DNA from 2 places in the Paenibacillus sp. P4_E11 genome. Region 1 is predicted to be linked to the other one. Evidence: riboswitches for the same ligand, from Rfam matches in the RefSeq annotation. Region 1 holds a riboswitch; the other holds the start of a gene.
The links. Region 1 has a riboswitch for cyclic di-AMP ahead of AC1DWB_RS14035 (G5 domain-containing protein). Riboswitches for the same ligand answer to the same signal wherever they lie in the genome.
Positions count from the first base shown of each region.

Region 2: it holds a riboswitch for cyclic di-AMP, as region 1 does, so the genes downstream of both, AC1DWB_RS17960 (C40 family peptidase) here and AC1DWB_RS14035 (G5 domain-containing protein) in region 1, are expected to answer to the same signal.

Region 1 is NZ_JBFUIX010000031.1:7,080-17,914, forward strand. It holds gene AC1DWB_RS13995 (tRNA1(Val) (adenine(37)-N6)-methyltransferase) at 1-747, shown strand, start outside; gene rsmI (16S rRNA (cytidine(1402)-2'-O)-methyltransferase) at 766-1,659, shown strand; gene AC1DWB_RS14005 (adenylate kinase) at 1,701-2,345, shown strand; gene AC1DWB_RS14010 (AbrB/MazE/SpoVT family DNA-binding domain-containing protein) at 2,927-3,190, opposite strand; gene AC1DWB_RS14015 (HD domain-containing protein) at 3,610-4,899, shown strand; gene AC1DWB_RS14020 (TatD family hydrolase) at 4,942-5,709, shown strand; gene AC1DWB_RS14025 (ABC transporter permease) at 5,786-6,988, opposite strand; gene AC1DWB_RS14030 (ABC transporter ATP-binding protein) at 6,985-7,731, opposite strand; cyclic di-AMP (ydaO/yuaA leader) riboswitch at 7,996-8,159, shown strand; gene AC1DWB_RS14035 (G5 domain-containing protein) at 8,448-9,587, shown strand; gene rnmV (ribonuclease M5) at 9,758-10,321, shown strand; gene rsmA (16S rRNA (adenine(1518)-N(6)/adenine(1519)-N(6))-dimethyltransferase RsmA) at 10,330-10,835, shown strand, end outside.
Region 2 is NZ_JBFUIX010000046.1:16,077-26,911, reverse strand. It holds gene AC1DWB_RS17990 (YwiB family protein) at 1-9, opposite strand, end outside; gene speE (polyamine aminopropyltransferase) at 161-988, opposite strand; gene AC1DWB_RS17980 (transglycosylase domain-containing protein) at 1,309-3,429, shown strand; gene AC1DWB_RS17975 (YwhD family protein) at 4,206-4,751, opposite strand; gene AC1DWB_RS17970 (M1 family metallopeptidase) at 4,868-6,859, shown strand; gene AC1DWB_RS17965 (hypothetical protein) at 6,887-7,705, shown strand; cyclic di-AMP (ydaO/yuaA leader) riboswitch at 7,838-7,973, shown strand; gene AC1DWB_RS17960 (C40 family peptidase) at 7,978-8,454, shown strand; gene AC1DWB_RS17955 (LysR family transcriptional regulator) at 8,544-9,431, opposite strand; gene AC1DWB_RS17950 (hypothetical protein) at 9,521-9,832, opposite strand; gene thrC (threonine synthase) at 9,782-10,726, shown strand.

The DNA.
Region 1 (10,835 bases):
GAGACGCAGTTATATCCAGACGAACGGATCGACGACTTATTGACCCAAGACATCGGGATTATTCAAAGTGATCAGGTATTTGCTTTCTCACTGGATGCGGTATTGTTGGCAAGGTTCTGCTCGGTACCGTTCCGGGGGAGCATAGCCGATCTGTGCACGGGCAATGGTGTGATTCCATTGCTGCTCAGCACCCGTACGAAATCTTCGATTGTGGGTGTCGAGATTCAGCCCCGATTGGCCGATATGGCGATGAGAAATGTACAATTGAATGCATTGGAGTCCCGTATTCGCATTGTAGAAGGCGATTTGAAGGAAGCGCACCTTACGTTAGGAAGAGGCGGATTCGACTTGGTAACCGTCAATCCTCCCTATATGCCGGTAACGGCAGGTGAACAGAACGACAATATACATATCGCGGCGGCTCGACATGAGCTATATTGCACGTTGGACGATGTGTTAGCGGCCTGCGCACGGCTCGTGAGAACCGGAGGTCGTGTCGCTATGGTACACCGTCCTTCTCGCCTTGTGGAGATCATAATGAGCATGCGGAAGTATAAGCTGGAACCGAAGCGTATACGGTTCGTCCATCCTCGTATAGGAGAAGAAGCGAATATGGTGCTCATTGAAGCACTTAGAGATGGCAAGCCGGAAGTGCGGTTGCTGCCGCCGCTAATCGTACACGAGGGTGAGGAGTACTGTCAGGAGCTCAAGGACATCTATTACGGACAAGTAGGCCAGTTAAGGTAGGAAAGGAGGGCAAGTATCTTGCATATACAGAAAAGTTTTGCGAATTCGACGGGAGCAGGCACATTGTATTTGGTTGCGACGCCAATCGGCAACCTCGAGGACATTACCTTTCGCGCGGTACGGATCTTGAAGGAAGTGGACTGGATAGCTGCTGAAGATACGAGGCAGACGCGCAAGCTGTTGACTCATTTCGAGATCGCGACCCGGCTCGTCAGCTACCATGAGCATAACAAACGGGCTAGCGGGCCTGAGCTCGTTCGGCACATGCTGGAAGGCAACTCCATCGCACTCGTAAGCGATGCGGGGATGCCAGCCATCTCAGACCCCGGCTACGATCTGGTTCAACTCGCTATCGAGCAGGGGATCGCAGTTGTACCTGTTCCCGGGGCCAATGCAGCCCTGTCGGCATTAATCGTCTCCGGCTTGCCGACGGATCGGTTCTTGTTCGTAGGATTCTTGCCGCGGGAGAAGAAGGCGGTCAGAAGCGAGCTTGAGCGATTGGCCTACGTAGAGGCGACGATTCTGATGTATGAGTCTCCGCATCGGGTTGTCAAAACGTTGGAGGCCATCTCAGAAGTATGGGGGGATCGTCCTGCAGCACTGATGCGGGAAATAAGTAAACGGTACGAAGAAGTCGTCCGCGGTTCCGTAGCGGAATGTTTGCAGCACGTGAAGGAGAATGAACCGGTCGGGGAATATGTGATCGTTGTGGGAGGGGCCGAAGGGTCACAGGAGGAGCTTGCGGAACGAGCAGGCACCAGCTGGTGGCAGCTATTGACCTTGGAAGCGCATGTCGCTCATTATGAGCAGCAGGGGGCGGACCGCAAGGAAGCGATGAAGCGGGCAGCTGCAGACCGAGGAGTATCCAAGCGGGATGTATATAACGAGTTATTGCCCCGGAAAGAAACGTAATTACCTTGTTCAACTCAATGGTTATGATGAGGAGGGTTCATATGAACGTCATATTACTTGGACTACCTGGGGCGGGAAAAGGTACTCAGGCCAAGCTGATCACCGAAAGTCAGCATATTCCGCATATTTCGACTGGGGATTTATTCAGGAAGGCTGTGCAAGATCAGACAGAGCTTGGTCTTCTGGCTAAGCAGTATATGAGCAAGGGAGAGTTAGTGCCTGACGAGGTGACGATTGGCTTAGCATTGGAGCGCTTAGAGCACGAAGACTGTACTAGTGGTTTTCTCATGGATGGATTTCCACGTAACATAGCGCAAGCGGATGCCTTAGAACAATATTTGAGTTCGCAAGCCAAATCTATCGACCACGTGATCTTTATAGATGTGGATGAGCGTATCTTGCTAGAACGATTGACGGGGAGAAGGGTGTGTTCGGGATGCGGGGCGTCGTTCCATATTACGAATAATCCCCCTAGGGTCACAGATCGATGTGATCATTGTAATGAACCCTTGATTCATCGTGAGGATGATCAAGAAGCTACAGTTCAAGAACGTCTGAGAATCAACAAGGAACTCACCAACACGTTGGTCGACTATTATAGAAGGAACGGAGTTTTACGCGTCATAGAGGGTACACAACATATAGCGACTGTTTCTAATGAAATACTTAGTATTTTTGCAAATTGAACATAAGAAAAACCGTCCGGAAGCACACCGGACGGTCCTTGGTCGTTGCGTTCAGTTTGGCGCGTGGGGAGGGAGTGAACAGGAGGTTCCACCCGCTGTTGAAATCGATTCCTTTGATTGAAATGTTGTGGTGGTAAGGAATCGATTTCAAAGGCGGACGCTTCGCTTCTCCACTCTCCTGCTCACTCCCTTTTTGTTCTGCTTTCCTTCAAGGAGTTTCCTTTGTCCGTACGCTCCGCGTCTGGGTTTTCCGAGTGGAATCTTCTGATACCAGTCCCAAGATGATCCCACGTAATCACAGGACATCCAATATGTTGTAATCAGAATCAATAATTTGAAATTGACATACACCTTCCCAGCCAAGATAATCGAACTCCCTGCTCCCAGGCCATATCAGTTGAAAAAGGATAACCCCCAAAAACTTATAAATTCTTATAAGTAAAAAAAAGTATCCCTAAGCATGATAGCAATGGCCACCATGACTTAGGGATATAGAGGAGATATATAAAAGGTTAGAATTAACAAATGATTATATTCCTATTATAACCTATTTTTTTGATTTTGTCTTTTAATTTTGACTATTAATTTGTCATAGATTTATAAATTTCTGATAGCTCGGCCAAACATTCTTTGCTGATCATTTTTCCTTTGAAATAAACGAGGTTGTCAGCATTTCCGGTAAAGATGCATGCTGGCTCGTATTTCTTAAGCATGATGCGTTCTCCATCCACATAGATCTCTAATGCATCTTTCTCGCCAATTCCTAGCGTACGCCGAAGTTCGATTGGAATAACTACGCGCCCCAATTCATCGACTTTTCTTACAATCCCTGTGGATTTCATCATAATCTATTTCCTCCTTCGTGGTTTCGTCATCATTCGACATAGTTCTCACTATTTATGATACCAACCATTCCCATAATAGTCAACCCTACTAACTTCCTTTTTACGGAATAAATCTACAAATTAATTTTTATAATCATAACATGAAAAATCAGGAAAAGCACGTCTGACAAGGTTTTCAATTCGTACAGACGCATGATGTCAATATTAGTCGAAGGTTGTGACAATTGGTTGAACGGAGAAAAATTCCGATTCTTGTAAACGAAAATGGAAGTGTTTTTCTAAGAGATTCGACATTAAATGTCGAATAATATGCTGAAAAAGAGCTAAAATGTCGAAAGAGTGTCGTGCAACTTTTTCATGCGGTTGTTTTGCAGCCTTTCGTATATACTTAGGGTATAGAGGAAGGGAGTGAGGTCCTGATGGGCGCTCCGTTGCAAGAAGAGAAAGTGTTCAAGGATCCGGTTCATAAATACATTTATGTGCAGGATCAGACGATATGGGATTTAATCAATACTCGGGAATTTCAGCGGCTTCGACGAATTCGACAATTGGGCACTTCCTTCATGACGTTTCATGGGGCGGAGCACAGTCGGTTCTCTCATTCGCTAGGCGTCTACGAGGTTGCCCGTAAAATTATATCACAGTTCGAACGCAATGATTATTCCGAGTGGCCGCGGGAAGAACGCTTGCTGGCCTTGAGTTCTGCCCTGCTTCATGATATCGGACACGGGCCGTTCTCCCATTCGATCGAGCAGGTATTCGGAACGAATCACGAAGAGTGGACGTGTCAGTTGGTGTTGGGTGATACTGAGGTGAACCGGGTGTTACGGGAAGCCGATTCCACATTGCCGCAGAGCGTATCGGATGTTATTTGCAAGTCGTACGGGAAATCGATTGTCGTCAGCTTAATATCGAGTCAGTTGGACGCAGATCGGATGGATTATTTGCTCCGGGATGCGTACTTCACGGGTGTCAACTATGGCACATTTGACTTGGAACGTATCCTTAGGGTCATTCGTCCGCACAAAGGGCATATCGTGGTCAAGGAAAGCGGCATGCATGCGGTCGAAGATTATTTGATGGCTCGCTACCAGATGTATTGGCAAGTTTACTTTCATCCGGTCACCCGAAGTTCTGAGATTGTGCTGCGCAAAATATTCGAGCGCGCGAAAAAATTGCATGGAGACGGCTATTCGTTTCAGTTCATGCCTCCTGCATTCCGCAGCTTGCTCCAAGGTACGTTGACACTGGATCATTATTTGGAATTGGACGAGTCTTATGTGCAGATGACGTTGACCCAATGGACACGCGAAGATGATCGAATCTTGGCGGATTTGAGCGACCGGTTCCTGAATAGACGGTTATTCAAGTATGCTGCACTCAACGAAACATCGGAGCCTTGGGAGGAAGATTTCAGGGACTGGATGTACCGGAAGGGCATTGATCCGGATTATTACATGGAGATCGACTTTTTGTCGGCGTTGCCTTACGATGTGTACCGGGCCGGGGATGAGGATGAGAGCTTGCCGATCATGCTGTTGAACGGGAAGGACGAGCTGATGGAAATATCGAGGAAATCGGAAATCGTTCGATCGATTAGCGAGATTCATCAAGGAGAGCGGCGGGTCTATTATCCGGAGGACATGCTGCAAGAGCTCGCGACCGAGATGCCGGAAGCTTGGAAAGCCCGATTCGGTTGGGTAGGTTGACGAGGGTAGGAAATAGACACAGGAGGGAGACGGGAAGATTACATGCTGACAGATACACATACGCATATGAACGACCACGCCTTCGATGAAGATCGGGAGGAAACGCTGCAACGCGCTCAGGAGAACGGTGTGAGTCGAATGATCAATATCGGGTTTAACCGGGAGACCATTCCGAGTTCCATCCAATTGGCGGAAGATTACGAGTGGATCTACTCAACGGTGGGTTGGCACCCACAGGATGCTATCAACATGAAGGCAGAGGACTTGGACTGGCTGGAGTCCTTATGTGCTCATCCCAAAGTGGTAGCTATCGGGGAGATCGGCCTCGACTATTATTGGGATACATCGCCTAAGGATGTACAGGAACGGGTATTTCGCGAGCAGATCCGGCTGGCCCGGCGGTTGAATATGCCGATCTCAATCCATAATCGCGATGCCAATCAAGATATTGTGCGAATGCTGCGGGAAGAGAAGGCTGAGGATGTCGGCGGGGTGATGCACTGCTTCTCCGGCAGTTGGGAGACCGCCAAGTTATGCCTGGACATGAACTTCTATATCTCCTTTGGCGGACCGGTCACCTTCAAGAATGCCAGGCAGCCAAAGGAAGTGCTCGCGAAAGTGCCGCTCGACCGTGTACTCATCGAGACAGACGCGCCCTACTTGACGCCGCATCCGCTGCGCGGCAAGCGCAACGAGACCGGCTACGTCCGGCTCGTCGCGGAAGCAGCGGCAGACATCGTCGGGCTGCCGCTCGAGCAGTTCGCCGCCGTCACGACGGACAACGCAAAACGGCTGTTCCATCTGCCTTAGGCAGACTGGAGCAGCCGTTTTGCTTGCCGTCGTGTTGGGGCTTGCGGCGGAGCGCCGGCTCGTCCGCGCCGGAGCGCTACGCGCGCGGCTTGCGCATGCGCCGGCGCACGACCGCGGCGACGCCGAGCACAGCTGGCGGCAGCAGCGCCATCCACGGCGCCAGCGCCGGGCTCACGGCGAGCGCCGCTGTCAGCAGCGCGATGACGGCGAGCTGCGCGCGAAAGGCGACGGCGGCTTGCGCATGCAGACGTGCTTCCGCCGGCAGCGGGTACAGCGCGGGCATGACGGCGTATGTGTGGAACTCGCGGAGCGCCGAGAGCTGCACGTTGATGACGAGGCAGAAGAACACATACAGGCCGGATGCCATCCAAGGGTCTGTGCTTGTGGCGATGAGGATAGCGGCAATCACAAGCAGGCGAATAATGATACCGGTCAATTCGGAGCGAAGCAGCGTTACCGCATACAAGTACACATACGAGCTCATCTGCCGGAATCGAACACCCGCAATGGAGAACGACAACCACTTTCGGCGCTTCACCTGGCTCTGAAGCTCCTCGACATCGGTGAACCAGCTGAAGAACAAGTGAAAATAAGCTTGGTGTATCTTTTCTCTGGTGAGCAGCTCGGTCCAATGGACTCGATACGCCGGCAATTGACGGTAGACGATACTGGCAAAGGTGAATAGCAGTAAGAATAACAAAGCGGCGAACAGGAAGCCGTTCAAGAAGAATACAACCAGTACAGCGGCATTGCCGACCCACTTGAACCCGGCCGAAGCGATCCGCTGCCCGCGTCTGGACAGGCTAGCTTCTTTCCATGTGCTCAGTAAACTGGCGAATTTCAAAGCGACCGTCAGAAATAGCAATACCCATAACGGAGTGGCATCCTTACCGAACCCATGGTAGTACAGTGGGCTTAGCGTCGTCACCACGACCACGATCAGAATAGCTTGTCCGATAAAGCTGTACCGGAACGCGGCCCGGAAGTAAGCACCCATCCTGGATTCCAACGGAAGCAAGAAGACGCTGTCTGCTTCGCGGAGCAAGGTGCGGACCGGACTGATGGCAAGGAGCGGCAGCAGCACGGCAGTCAGTAAGAGCGTGTAGGGAAAGTCCTCTGACAGCTTGGACAACGAAGTGTTGTAGAAATAAGCCAGTGCAATAAGCGCGAACAGCAGGAACATGAAAAAGCCGCTGCGGCCCATATCTCGGGTATATCGGGTGACGACAACGAAGTGCCGCTTGGACCTTTGTCGCCAAAGCTCTTCAGGTACACTCATTGGCTGCCCTCCCCGATCAGCGAGAAGAAGGTGTCCTCAAGCGTGGCCTCCCGACTGGTACCAGCCTGCTCCTTCAGCTCGGTCAACGTACCGGTGGCAATGGCGCGCCCTTTGTGAAGGACGATGTAGCGGTCACAATATCGCTCAATTGTCGACAATATATGCGAGCTGATCAGCAAGCTGGCTCCTTCCTGCTTGCGTGTAACCATGAGTTCGAGTAACGACCGCATGCTGAGCGGATCGAGTCCCAGGAACGGTTCATCAATAATATACAGGGGCGGCTCGACAAGAAAGGCGCACATGATCATCACCTTCTGCTTCATGCCTTTCGACAATTGTTGCGGAAAGCTGTGTAATTTGTCGCCCATTTGGAACTGAGTGCTAAGCGTGTCGATTCGCTGTTCGAATTGCGATTCTTCGAGCCCGTATACCATAGCCGTTAACTTCAGATGTTCGCGAATCGTTAGCTCCGCATACAGCTCCGGGGATTCCGGAACGTAGGCGAGCTTGGAACGGAATTGGTGTTCGTTTCTTAATGGCTGTTGCCCGCCGATTCGGATTTCTCCCTGTTGGGGTTGTAACAGCCCGAGCAGATGTTTGATCGTCGTACTTTTGCCAGCCCCGTTTAAACCGATCAAGCCGATCATTTCTCCAGGATTTACTGTAAAAGAGAGATCATGTAAAATTGGCTTATTGCTGAAGTAACCACCATATAGTTTTTCCACTTGCAAAATCGGTAACATAGCAAACCTCCGGTTCATCTGATACTTTTATCCTAACATTTTCAAAGATTGCAAGCACATTTTTACCTATTTTTGTGCCGATGTTACCCAACTTTTACGTAAACAAGCGTGTGGGGGAGTTTGAGAGAGCAATATTGGCAAAAAAGTGTGATTAATCACACAAAACTCGTGGATTTGTCTGTTTTTACATACTCCGCTCGCTTTACAGCTTTGGAGGAACATCGTAAACTAACCTTCATAATAACTTAACTTCATATTGCTATCAATTTCCAATCGCTGAGTTTTCAGAAATGAAAAACGGGGGAACCAAACAGGGTTACATTGGGGTGAATTTCGCTAGTGAGACTACAACTCTTACAGTAGCGAATAGGGCGACTCTCGCGTCCGAATCCGTCAGCTAACCTCGTAAGCGTGAAGAGAGAGGCACTTTGTCGGGGGCCTATGCTTGTTTTTGATGTAGCATGGTTCGTACAGCCGAGAAGAGTCCCTCTTCTGCGGCTTTTTTAATGCCATATTCCGGCAAAGCGTTAAAGCGCTAAAGAAAATTCTTTTCTTCACTAAGGGATATTGGGACCACGACCCTCATACACATTGGAGGGGGGCGGTTGCCCAAAATCAAACAAGTGGAGGAGAGACGGCACTAACAATAAACTATAGTCGCGTCAAATCCGATCATGCGTAACACTCGACGGCGGGGCTTAAGGAGGACCGAAGAAGTGGGAGGTATTCACCAAGGAGAACCCCATGTAAAACGATCATCCAGCATGACCTTCGCATTGCGATGGAAGCGTGAAAACTTGCGTTTGATTTCAGGTATCGCTTTGTTTTCAATCGCTATGACTTTCATGTTCACGGTGTTGTTGTACGGTACGGCTACCAAGAGCGTATCCGTAGTAGTGAATGGACAAGAAACCGTTGTGAGTACGAAGCAATGGGTCCTGCAACGCCTACTGGATGAACTGGCCATTCCGGTTGGAGAATATGACCGATTATCCCTGCCTTTAGAGGCGAAGTTGAAGAACGGGGATAAAGTCGTGGTCGATCATGCTCTACCGGTGCAATTGATGGCTGATGGGAAGACGGAATTAAAGTACACGACAGGAAGAACGGTTGCTGCAGTATTGCAGGACTTGGATGTATCCGTAGGAGAACTGGATAAAGTGTCTCCTGCGCAGGATACGGGCATTAGCGGGAATGATGTCATTCAAGTGGTCAGAGTGAATAAAGTATTAGAGGATCAGACGGAAGCCATACCATTTGACACCGTGAAACAAAACGATCCGAACTTGCTGAAAGGCAAGGAGCAAACCGTTACAGAAGGCCAAGATGGCGTTCTTGCCAAGAAGATCGAAAAAACGTTCGAGGATGGCGTCCTTGTGGCTGAGAATGTAGTCGATATGAAAGTATCTGCGGAAAGTGTCAATAAAGTCGTAGCACTGGGCACCAAAAACCCCGTAGTTGTGTTGTCTGCATCCACGCCTAATATCGAAGAAGTGACGAAGTCAGGCGTGACGTTCGGGTATAAGCAGATCTTGAACAACGTATCGCTGACTGCGTATACCATTGATGCTAGTTCTACAGGCAAAACCAGCGAGCATCCCCAATACGGATTAACCTTCTCCGGGACGCGTGTGACCGAAGGCCGTACGATTGCGGTAGATCCCAAAGTGATTCCAATTGGATGGTGGGTCTACATCGAGGGTATCGGCTTGCGACGTGCGGAAGACACCGGTAGCGGCATCAAGGGAAACATTATCGATGTATTCTTCGACAACCCGGATTATGCCAAACGATTTGGTGTGAAACGCGGTTACAAGGTTTACGTTATCGGCAAGGATAAACCGGCTTCGAGTTGATAGACATCTCCCTGAGCCAGAGCTGACCCCGCGAAAAATGCGTCAGCTCTGCTCTGGGATTGATCATTCCCTTCGAGTTCGGGTATAGTGTACAATAGAAGCTCATGCAGGAGAAGAAGAGGACAACCGCCCCTCTTCTTTTTGTTGCTGTCGGAAAGGGACGGGCCAAGGTGATCAAAGAAATCATTGTTGTTGAGGGTCGTGACGATACGATTGCGATCCAGCGAGCCGTGCAGGCTGAAACGATCGAGACAGGCGGATCGGCCATCGACGCGACGGTACTTCGCAAAATTGCTCTGGCGCAGGAACGTCGTGGTGTGATTGTGTTCACGGATCCTGATCATGCAGGTGAGCGTATCCGCAGGATTATTTCGGCGAAAGTACCTGGCTGCAAGCATGCGTTTCTAACGCAGCAGGAGGCGACCAAGAAGGGCGACATCGGGGTAGAGAATGCAACGGATGAAGCGATCCGTCAAGCACTTGCTCAAGTTAGGACAGACTATGAGGGAAGCGCGGCCGATCAGGAGCCGGAGGCGCAGATCACACAAGCGGATCTCATGGCTGCGGGGCTACTCGTCCATCCGGACGCCGCCCGGAGACGGCTTGCCATCGGCGACCGTCTGGGTATCGGCTGCTGCAACGGAAAGCAGTTCCTGAAGCGCTGCGCTATGTTCCGCATCACCCAGGCCGAGTTTAAGCGTGCGTATGATGATTTTATGGATAAAGGAATGTGACAGCTGCTATGACGGATATGGTGTCTACACCCAAACGAACGAAGGAATTGATCAAGAAATACGGTCTTGTGTTAAAGAAGAGCTTGGGGCAAAATTTCTTGACTGATCAAAATATATTGCATCACATCGTGAACGCTGCCGAGCTGGATGCATCCAAGGGAGCACTGGAGATTGGTCCGGGCATCGGAGCGCTGACACAGCACTTGGCTGAAGCCGCAGGTACGGTGGTGGCGGTAGAGATCGATCAGCGGTTGCTGCCGATTCTGGCGGAGACGATGAGGACGTACGAGAACGCTCATATTGTTCACGGAGACGTTCTCAAGCTGGATCTGCGCGAGCTGTGGCAGGAGCGATTCAGTGCTTGCTCGAAGGTTAGCGTTGTAGCTAACTTGCCTTACTACGTGACGACCCCGATTATTATGAAGCTGTTGGAAGAGAAGCTGCCGCTGGAGAATATCGTGGTTATGATTCAGCGGGAAGTGGCAGAGCGGATGTCCGCCAAGCCTGGCAGTAA
Region 2 (10,835 bases), on a different contig from region 1:
AGCTGTCATATTACCACCGTACTCCCGTTTATTGGTTAGTGATAAGTGTATAATATAGCGGGGGTAAATTCAATTCTTTACCCTAAGAAGACAGACCTCACATGAAAAAAGAAGCCAGAGGCGGTCAAAAACCCACCTTGGCTTCACTATCCTACATCACTTATTTAATCAAATCTTCCACGAATTTAGGCAGCGCAAACGCCGCTTTGTGTAATCGAGGTGTGTAATATTTCGTATCCAGCTCCGGAATTTGCGTCTCGTCGACTGCGAGTGGATCTGCCTTCTTACTGCCCATTGTGAATGTCCACAAGCCGCTCGGGTATGTAGGAATGTTCGCGCAATATACGCGCACAATCGGGAATATCTCACGAACGTCACGGTTCACGGTGCGGATCAGATCAGCCTTGAACCAAGGGTTGTCCGTCTGCGCCACGAAGATACCGTCCTCTTTCAACGCCTCATAGATCCCTTGATAGAACCCACGCGAGAACAGATCAACAGCCGGTCCTACAGGCTCCGTGCTATCTACCATAATGACGTCATAGGCGTTCTTGTGATCGTGAATGTGCATAAAGCCGTCGTTGACGATGACTTCTACTCGCGGATTGTCGAGCTCTCCTGCGATGGAGGGCAAGAATTTCTTCGAGTATTCGATAACTTTGCCATCGATGTCCACGAGCACCGCTTTTTCTACCGCTTGGTGCTTAAGCACCTCCCGGACTACTCCTCCGTCGCCTCCGCCTACAATGAGGACATGCTTCGGATTCGGGTGCGTGAACAGCGCGGGATGCGCCACCATTTCATGATACACGAATTCGTCCTTCTCCGTAGTCATAACCATGCCGTCCAGAACGAGCATCCGCCCGAATTCAATCGTATCAATGATGGCTAAATCCTGAAACTTCGTTTGTTCTCTAACGAGGGTCTCCGTGATTTGAGCCGTTATGCCAAAATGTTCAGTTTGTTTCTCCGTATACCACAATTCCATGTTCATTCCTTCTTTCTCACAATATTCGCTTGGAAGACGCTTCTGCTTACAAAGGCCTCCCTTATTGTACCACAAGGCACAAATTGTATTATATAAAATCGATGTAAAAATGCAATCCCCATCCCACACCGCCACACTTCTGTCGCACTCCATAAACAAAAAATACATTCCCGACTCCTGAACATCAGTTTCTACCTAGCAGATATAGCTAAGAAGCGCGGTCCGACGTATACCATAGTCCTCCTTCGGCTACCCTGCTAATGAGAGTAACCATGAGTAACCTCTTGGGAGATAAGTAGAGACGAAAGGGAGTATCAGGCATGCCGAGGGACGATCGAACAACCAGTAAAGCCACTTCTGAACCGGAGTCTGTCTCAAGGGCGGATTCCAGATCGAATAGATCGCGCATGCGTACCAAGAAACCCCGCAGACTGTTGCGCAAATTGTTCACTCTAATGTTCTCATTCAGCCTACTCTGCACCATCGGACTGGTCGGTCTACTGTTCTACTTGCGCTCACAGGCACTGCCTGTCAGCACGACGCTGCAAAACTTACAGCTCTACGACATTCGCGGAGAAGCACTCGTCTCTTCCGCTCCTGGCCAGAACCGGGAGTTCGTCCCTTTGTCGAAGATCTCCCCCGCTCTCATCCAAGCTACGCTATCTATTGAGGATGAACGATTCTACGATCACTACGGACTTGATTTCAGAGGGATTGCCCGAGCTACAGTAATCAACCTCGAACATTTGGAGAAGGTGCAGGGCGCCAGCACGCTTACCCAGCAACTGGCACGCAACCTGTATTTGTCTCACGATCGCACGTGGAGTCGCAAGATTAAGGAAGCGTTGTATGCCACCCAGCTGGAGATGAAGTTCAGCAAGGATCAAATTCTCGAGCAATATTTGAACCAGATCTATTACGGCCATTCCGCCTACGGCATTCAAGCGGCAGCCAAGATGTATTTTCATAAAGACGCGAGCGACCTGACCTTGGCGGAGAGTGCATTGCTAGCCGGCATCCCGAAAGGACCTGCCTATTATTCGCCTTATTTCGACCCTGACAGTGCCAAGCAGCGGCAAGAGCTTATTCTGGATACGATGGTGAAGAACGGCCATCTCACCGAGTTTGAAGCCCGTAATGCGAAGCAAGAGAAGCTCGCCTATCAGCCACGGGAGAACAAGACACCCACGAATGCTGCTCCTTACTTTCAGGACTATATTCGGTCGATTGCCACGGAGAAGCTTGGCATAAGTGAGCAAGAGTTTGACGAGGGTGGATTTCGTTTCTACACCACAATCGATCTCAAGGCGCAGCAAGTGGCTGAAGACATCGTATCGAAGCATATGGAGGGCAACGATGAGCTGCAGAGCGCCTTGGTCGCCATCGATCCGAGAACCGGCTACATCAAAGCGATGGTTGGCGGCAAGTCGTACAATGCCAATCAGTTCAATCGGGCCGTCTCCAGCAGTCGGCAACCAGGCTCGGCCTTCAAGCCATTCGTCTACTTGACCGCCTTGCAGCAATCCGGCTTCACACCAGTCACACGATTCAAGAGCGAACCGACGGTCTTCACGTATGATGAGGGGCGCAAGGCGTACACGCCGAGCAATTTCGCCAACAAATATCCGAATGCGGAGATCGATTTGCGCGAAGCGATTGCGAAATCGGACAACATCTTCGCTGTACAATCAATTATGCAGGTGGGGGTTGACAAAGTCATCCAAATGGCTCGTAAGTTAGGCGTCACTAGCCCGCTCGAACCGCTTCCGTCGCTTGCCCTGGGTACATTCCCGGTAAGTCCATTGGAGATGGCCTCTGCCTTCGGCACATTGGCTAACATGGGCAGCCGGATCGAGCCGACCGCGATTATCCGGATCGAAACGCCGAACGGCAGAGTGTTGTATGAGGCCAAGCCGAAGAAAGAACAAGTCGCCGATCCGGCGTCCACGTACGTGCTGACGAATCTGATGAAGAGCGTGTTCGCCGAAGGCGGGACAGCCAGTCGAGTCGCCTCGACGTTGAAGCGGCCGGTCGCCGGTAAGACTGGTACAACCAACACCGACTCGTGGATGGTCGGCTTCACACCGGAGCTGGCTACGGCGGTGTGGGTTGGCTATGATCGCGATAAGACGATCAATGCGATCGACTCTTATCAGGCTGCCCCGATCTTCGCGGAGTTCACGGAGCAAGTGCTGGAGCCGATTCCGCCCAAGCTGTTCCCGATGCCCGACAATGTGGTGAGTGTCTACATCGACACAATCACCGGCAAGCTGGCGACGAACGGTTGCACCACCAACACACGCATGGAATCGTTCGTGAAAGGCACGGAACCGACGGAATCGTGCTCGGGTCAACAGGTCGAGCCAGACAGTGCTGCGCAGCCGGGCAAGAAAGATTCGAAGTCTTGGTGGAATGATTTCAAGCGCTGGTGGAATGATTAAGTCCCTCACAAAGTAAAGAGGATGAAAGCTCCACAAGGAGCGACCTCGTGCCGAGTTAGACGGGTTTTCCGTCTAAAAGCGCCGCGGGGAGCGACCTCCAGCGGAGTTAGACGGATTTTCCGTCTAAAAGCTCCACAGGGAGCGACCTCCAGCGGAGTTAGACGGGTTTTCCGTCTAAAAACTCCACAGAGAGCGACCTCCAGCGGAGTTAGACGGGTTTTCCGTCTAAAAGCTCCACAGGGAGCGACCTCCAGCGGAGTTAGACGGGTTTTCCGTCTAAAAGCTCCACAGGGAGCGGTCTCCAGCGGAGTTAGACGGGTTTTCCGTCTAAAAGCTCCACAGGGAGCGGCCTCAGCGGAGTTAGACAATAGATACGCAAAGAGGAAGACGCGAATACGCGTCTTCCTCTTTGCTGTCCTAGCATATCGTGCGAAGATATACTCCACCTAGTTTACTCGAGAAGGTGGTTTCGTTTCAACGCATGACACATAATCGCCACATATTTATTACCCCAAAAAGTGACGTATTGCTATCGTAGCGTATTCCGATTACTTTTCGGGGACCCCGGATTTAATACCCACAAAGTGAAGATAGCCTTCGATGCTTACTCCTATTACTTTGTGGGGGCCCCGGACTTATTACCCCAAAAAGTGACGTATTGCTATCGTAGCGTATTCCGATTACTTTTCGGGGACCTCGGATTTACAACCCCACAAAGTGAAGATGGCCTTCGAAACCTGCTCCTATTACTTTGCGGGGGGCCCCGGTCCCAGTTTCTAGGCAAGCGCTACTTTCAACTGTTCGCCGGTACGCTCCCACCATTCCGTATTGTGCTCAATCAGCACTCGCTTCAAGGCAGCTTTCTCCGTCTCGTTCAAGCCCTCTGTGATTACGCGGCGCTTCATCGCATAGTCCATCTTGTTCACATGATCGGCTAATATCTTCCACCCGCGCCGCGCCTCCGTATCCACAAGCATCTCACAAGCCGTCAATCCCGCATAGAACGGCCCATCATCGTCACGTCCCACATACACCCATACGATCCAGCATTTGCGACCGTTCGGCACATCCTCCTTGTTCATGCTGAACTTGACGCCCTTCTCCACCTTGCTCTTGGCATGGATGGCGCCCAGATCGATATACGCCTCATCCCCATCGATAATGATGCTGGACAAGTTATTCAGATCAATCGTGCCCGCTCCGAACCCACGGTGCTCCTTAGTGCTGACTACGTTCAGCGAAAGCTTCTTCTTCTCTTTCACTGGCTCCTGCTCTTGCCCTTGAGCCTTTTCCGGCACTGTATTTGAATCACGATCGTCCATTTCGGCACCATCCTATCAGTCGTTTCTGGAATTATCATTCTTTTTACTCATTTTAGCTAATATTTGTCCAAATGCAAACATATAGATGGGGTAGAAAGCTTGTCAACGGGGTGAATATGTCAATGTCCAACTACTTCTTACGCCTGTCCAAACATCCGGCGCTCTGGATACTCATTACTGTACTTGCGCTCGGCACCCTGTCAGCGGCCTTCTTGCCGGGTTCCAACTCCTCCGATCGCGCCGCATTACATCAAGAGCCGTCCGCCGGGAATCAGCTCGAACCTCCCGCACCAATCCGTATCGCGCCGAAGGCTCTGAGCGACCGAATTGTCGAGTACCACATGTCCGTCCAACTGGACCCCGACAACAAAACACTACAAGGCGCCCAAGCAATCACTTGGGAGAATCCTGGCAGTAAGCCAGTCAGCGAGCTGTATTTCCACATGTACCCTAATGCGTTCCAGTCCAAACGGACAACCTTCAACAAGGAATCCGGCGGCAAGCTCCGTCAGGATGAGATGACCAAGGATAGCTTCGGCCGAATGGATATTACGTCTATTCGTGCGGAGGACGGGCTCGACTTGTCCTCAACCCTACAGTTCGTTCAGCCCGATGACGGCAACAAGCAGGATCAGACCCTAGTGAAAGTGCGCTTACCCAAGGCGGTAAACCCTGGTGAGCGAACGACGCTTAAGCTGAACTTCTCTGTTCAACTACCGCGTGTATTCGCCCGCATGGGGTATAAGGACGATTTTGTTATGGCAGGGCAGTGGTTTCCTAAGCTTGCCGTGTACGAGCCCAAAGGCACTCGAGGACGTACAGAAGAAGGTTGGAACTTGCATCAGTATCATGGGAACTCGGAGTTCTACGCCGACTTCGGCATCTACAATGTGAGAATTCAAGTCCCGTCCACGTATACAGTGGCCGCGACCGGATTTCCAACCAAGCCCGCTTCAGACGATGGCAAAAAGAAGACCTACTCCTTCTACGCTGACGATGTGCACGATTTCGCTTGGGCCGCTTCACCTGAGTTCGTCTACGCGGAGGAACCTTTCTCCACGCCGAACATCCCTGGCGTAAAGATTAAGCTCTATCTCGATCCGGCGCATAAAGACTTGAAGGATCGCTACTTCTATGCAGCCAAGCGGGCACTAGCCAAGTACAGCGAATGGTATGGCACCTATCCCTATTCCACGCTGTCCATCGTCGTACCCCCTGATGGAGCGAATGGTGCGGGAGGCATGGAATATCCAACGCTCGTCACAGGCTGGGCTGCCTCCGGGAATACGTCCGGGTTCGGTCTGGAACGGGTCATCGTCCACGAGATCGGGCACCAATATTGGTACGGTATGGTAGCGAGCAATGAGTTCGAGGAAGCTTGGCTCGACGAAGGCTTCACTTCGTACGCCGAAGATATGGTCATGGAGAGCGAGTTCGGGGAGAAGCCGAATCTACCCTTGGAATCGAGCTATATGACGACTCCTGCCCCGCTCAAGCAGGACGCCTGGCGATATGAGAACCATAGCCACTATGCGGACAATGTGTATATCCGTGCCAAGCTGGTGCTGAAGGGGATCGAGGATCAGATCGGGAAGAAGCAGATGCAGAAAGTGTTACGCACTTATTTCGAACGATGGAAGTTCCGTCACCCGTCCACCATGGATTTCCAAAAGACGCTTGAAGATGTGACCAGCACGAGCTGGAGCGGCTTCTTCGACCAGTTCGTGTACGGCGGTCTGATGGCCGATTACTCCATCGATCAAGTGCAGTCCAAGAAGGTGAAACGCGACGGCGAGCTTGTGTATGAACACTCCGTTCTGGTACGTAAGCTGGGGGGCTCTTACAAAGACGTTCCGGTGCAGTTCCATTTCTCCGACGGCAGTACGGTGGAACGCGCATGGGCGGGTACCGATTCTCAAGTACTGTTCACTCTCATAAGCAACTTTCCTCTGGAATGGGTCGTTATCGATCCGGCTCACACACTCGTTCTGGAGAACAAGCGTATCAACAACTTCTATCAAACCGAAATCAACGAGAAATGGAAGGTTCGCTGGAACATAGGGCTTGTTAAGCTGATTGAGACTTTTGTGGATGGGATCGCTTGGTAAGCCATGAACGGTAAGGGGGGAATACTTATGCTTCGCTATTTAAATGACGGCTTTCGAACGACCACTTCGCAATATTTTCTACTAATCGTACTGTGGATCTATCAATTCGCTTGGGGACTGCTGCTGCTATCGTTCGTCAAATCCATCGTCGTGCCCTTAATGCATCGATATCCAAGCGGGCACCTATCCAGTTCTGCGACACAGCTATTCTTGACCGAGGGCGAATTCCAACTAACGAAAACCGATATTAGCCACCCTTATATTTGGACCTTATGTGGACTGATCCTGGCGAGGATGATTCTTACACCCATGATTAACGCAGGCATTTTCTACTCTATTCATCATACGCACCTGAATGCTGGCTACCGTTTCTTCAAAGGGGTGAAAGAACTCAGCGGTATGTTCGCGCTCTATTATTTGTTCCAGATCGCCCTGACTGCCGCCCCACTCTATTGGCTCTATCCGATTGCGCAGAAGGCACTGAGCACCCAATCGTCCTACGAATCACTCGCACTCTCTCTGCTGCCTTGGCTAGTCGGGATGTTCGTATACGGTTATCTCATCCATCTGATCTTCCTCTACTTAATGCTTGGCAAGACGATCCAGGCCCCTGCTCTCGAAACGATTGGTGTTTTCATACGCCGTCTGCCTGTAGTCCTGATCATCGCTGGTGTGCTGCTGACACTTTCCGCCGTGCTGACTGCCCTGACCTTATCGGCATCCTTAATGTGGGCTGGCCTCTCTGCCTTGATCCTGCATCAAGTGTTCCACATCCTGAAGATGTTGTTCAAGCTGTGGGCCGTTTCGACGCAATACCACTATTTTACAGAAAATAACGTCACATAGTTCGGTTTTTGACACGATTAGCCCAAAATCCGCTAAGGATTTCGGGCTTTTTTCTTGTTTTCGCATTTTTTTCGCAGAGGAAGGAGGATTTTGCCAGACAAAGGCGAATACATAAACCTGGTATAAAAAAACAATCGATATTTGCCGAATTCCCGATTTCCGGGAAACGGGGGATCCAATCTGGGTGAATTGATCTCGCTTCAAAGTGATCATAGGGAACCTTCAACCGAACCCTCAGCTAACCTCGTAGGCACTGGAAGGAGCTTGTCGTTTTGAAAAAGGTTTTTTTGTTTTTCGCAAGTCTTGTTATTCTACTAAGTTTCCACCTTGGTAGCGCTTCCGCATCAACGGTCCTCGAATCGACGGTGGACGAGCTGGTCGGCACGAAGTATAAGTACGGCGGAGTTTCCCCGGAAACTGGCTTCGATTGCTCCGGCTTCACGATGTTCGTGTTCGCCAAATTCGGTTTCGAGCTGGCACATCAATCCAAAGCCCAGAACAAGGAAGGCTATTGGATTGCGAAAGAGGATCTGAGACAAGGAGACCTCGTGTTCTTCAACACCGATGGCTCCGGCATCTCCCATGTAGGTATCTACTTGGGTAATGACGAGTTCGTACATTCAGCTACGGACAAAGGTATTGTGAAAAACAAGCTCAGCGAGAAATACTACGTCAAGACGTATGTATCCGCTCGGCGGTTCCTCACAGATGACACTTACAACCAGTTAACCGCAGAAGTGAGCAAGTGAACCACCCTTTGATGATCCAAGCTTAACCCCACAACAAGCCCGGTACGACGCGGAACTATCCGCCGTGCCGGGCTTGTATTCATGATCGGCTAGTGCTGGAGCTGCGTTCGCACCCAGGTCTGGAATCCCAGCGTAGCAGGACTCAGCTTCTCTCCCTTTCGCCGACATAGACGAATTGAATTCGTCAGCTTCATCTCAGGGACATGGACTTGCGCCACCGCCCCTTCAGCTAAGGCCATCTTCACCTCTAGGGCGGAGACGAACATGGCTCCATAACCTGCAGCTACCGCACGAATAATCTCATACAGCCCATTGAATGTCAGGCCGATCTTCAGCGTAAGCCCCTGCTCCCGGCACAATCCCTCCAGCATATCGCGGGCTGAGCTCCCTACCTCACGGACGATGAACGGTTGTTGCAGCATCGTACCCAGCGTCACGCTCTGGTCGGCCAGCGGATGGTCTCGAGGCACAACGAAGATCATCTCGTCGTCCAACAACAGCTCACTCTCCAGCTCTTGCGGTATCCCCCCTCCTCCACCTATAAAAGCTAACTCCGCCTTGTACGTGAGCAACTGCCGAATGGCCTCCTGACTGTTGCAAGAGTTCACCAGGATATCCAGATCAGGATTGCGCAATTTGTAGCCAGCCGTCCATTGGGGTAGGAGCCGATGTGCAGGCAAGGAAGTCGCAGCCAATCGCAGCCTGCCCCTCTTCCCTTCTCGATATTGCTCGATCCCGGCCTCGATCTCCTGCTCCAGTGCGAACAATCGCTCCGCTTGCTCGGCCAACAGCTCACCTGCCTCCGTAAGTGAGACGCCTCGGCCTCTTGGTTCGATCAAGACCAATCCCATTTCACGCTCCAAATTCCGTAATTGAATCGTGACCGCCGGCTGACTAATCCTTAATTCCTTGGACGCTTGAGTCACGCTTCCTAACCGGGCTACCGTGTGAAATAGCCGGAGAGCATGCAGGTTCATAGGGAAACAACGCTCCATTCATAAATTTAATATATGATATTACGATTATTATATATTAGTTTTATATTTCTGGCTGCTGTATGGTAAAGCTACCTTAGTATACAGGAGTGGTGAAGCGCATGAGATGGGTATGTTGGGATTGTCGTCGGGAGCGGCCTGCTGCGGAATCGCAGCTGCTGCAGTGCCGATGCGGCGGGTGGTATGACATCGAGCAGGATTACCGTGGAATCGACATGGATGTGTTGAAGCGGCTGTTCCACGACCGCTTGGCCGAACGGATGACCCCCTACGCCAGCGGCGTATGGCGGTATAAGGAACTGATCGATCCGGAGCTGCCGCTCTCGTCCATCGTGACGAAGTACGAGGGCAATACCGGCCTCTATACACCGGCCCGAGTTCAAAGCTATGCCGGTGTGCGCCGCCTGTTGTTGAAAGCGCAGAGCGAGAACCCGAGCGGCTCGTTCAAGGACAACGGCATGACGGCGGCTGTCTCCCGTGGGGTAGCGGAAGGCTATCGCCGCTTCACCTGCACCTCGACGGGCAACACGTCCGCCTCGCTAGCGATGTATGCCGCCTTGGCCGGCGCCGAGACGATCGTGCGGCTGCCGGACGCCCATGTGGCCGCAGGTAAGCTGTATCAGACGCAGGCCTATGGTGCAAGGATCGTGCCGATCACGGGTGGCGGATATGACGCTGGTATCGCCTCCTTCGTAGCGGAGGGGAGCCGCCTCGACGCTTACGTATGCAACTCCATCAATCCGCTGCGCATCGAGGGTCAGAAGAGTATCGTCTACGAAATTGCGCAGATGTTAGGCTGGACGTTGCCCGACTGGATTGTAGTACCTGGCGGAGCCTTGAGCAACGCCGTCGCCTTAGGCAAAGGCCTGCGCGATCTGCTGGCACTCGGCTTCATCGACCGTCTCCCCCGTGTGGCCGTTATTCAGGCTGAAGGCGCCGCACCCTTCCACCGTCTGGTGACAGAGGGAGCACTCGAGCTCCAGCCTGAGCCGCACCCGCTCACCATGGCTTCCGCGCTGAATATCGGCAACCCGCCCGGATGGAAGAAGGCGCTGCACTACGCGATCCGCCAGACGAAAGGCTTGACCGCCATCGTGAGCGATGCGGAGATTGTGGCGGCCAAAGCCGTCATTGACCGCAGCGGCATCGGTTGCGAGCCAGCCTCTGCCGCGACCGTCGCCGGACTGCGCAAGCTGGTCGCCTCGGGTGACATCCACCCGGAGGAGACAGCGGTGTGTATTCTGACGGGGCATCTGTTGAAGGATACAGCTATGTGAGTAGGCATCCGAGAAAATCTTCACATTATGGAGATTACTATTTTATACTTACTATAATTTAGTGGTATAATGGGGTGGTTGTAGAAGTCAATTCACACATGCTGAAGGA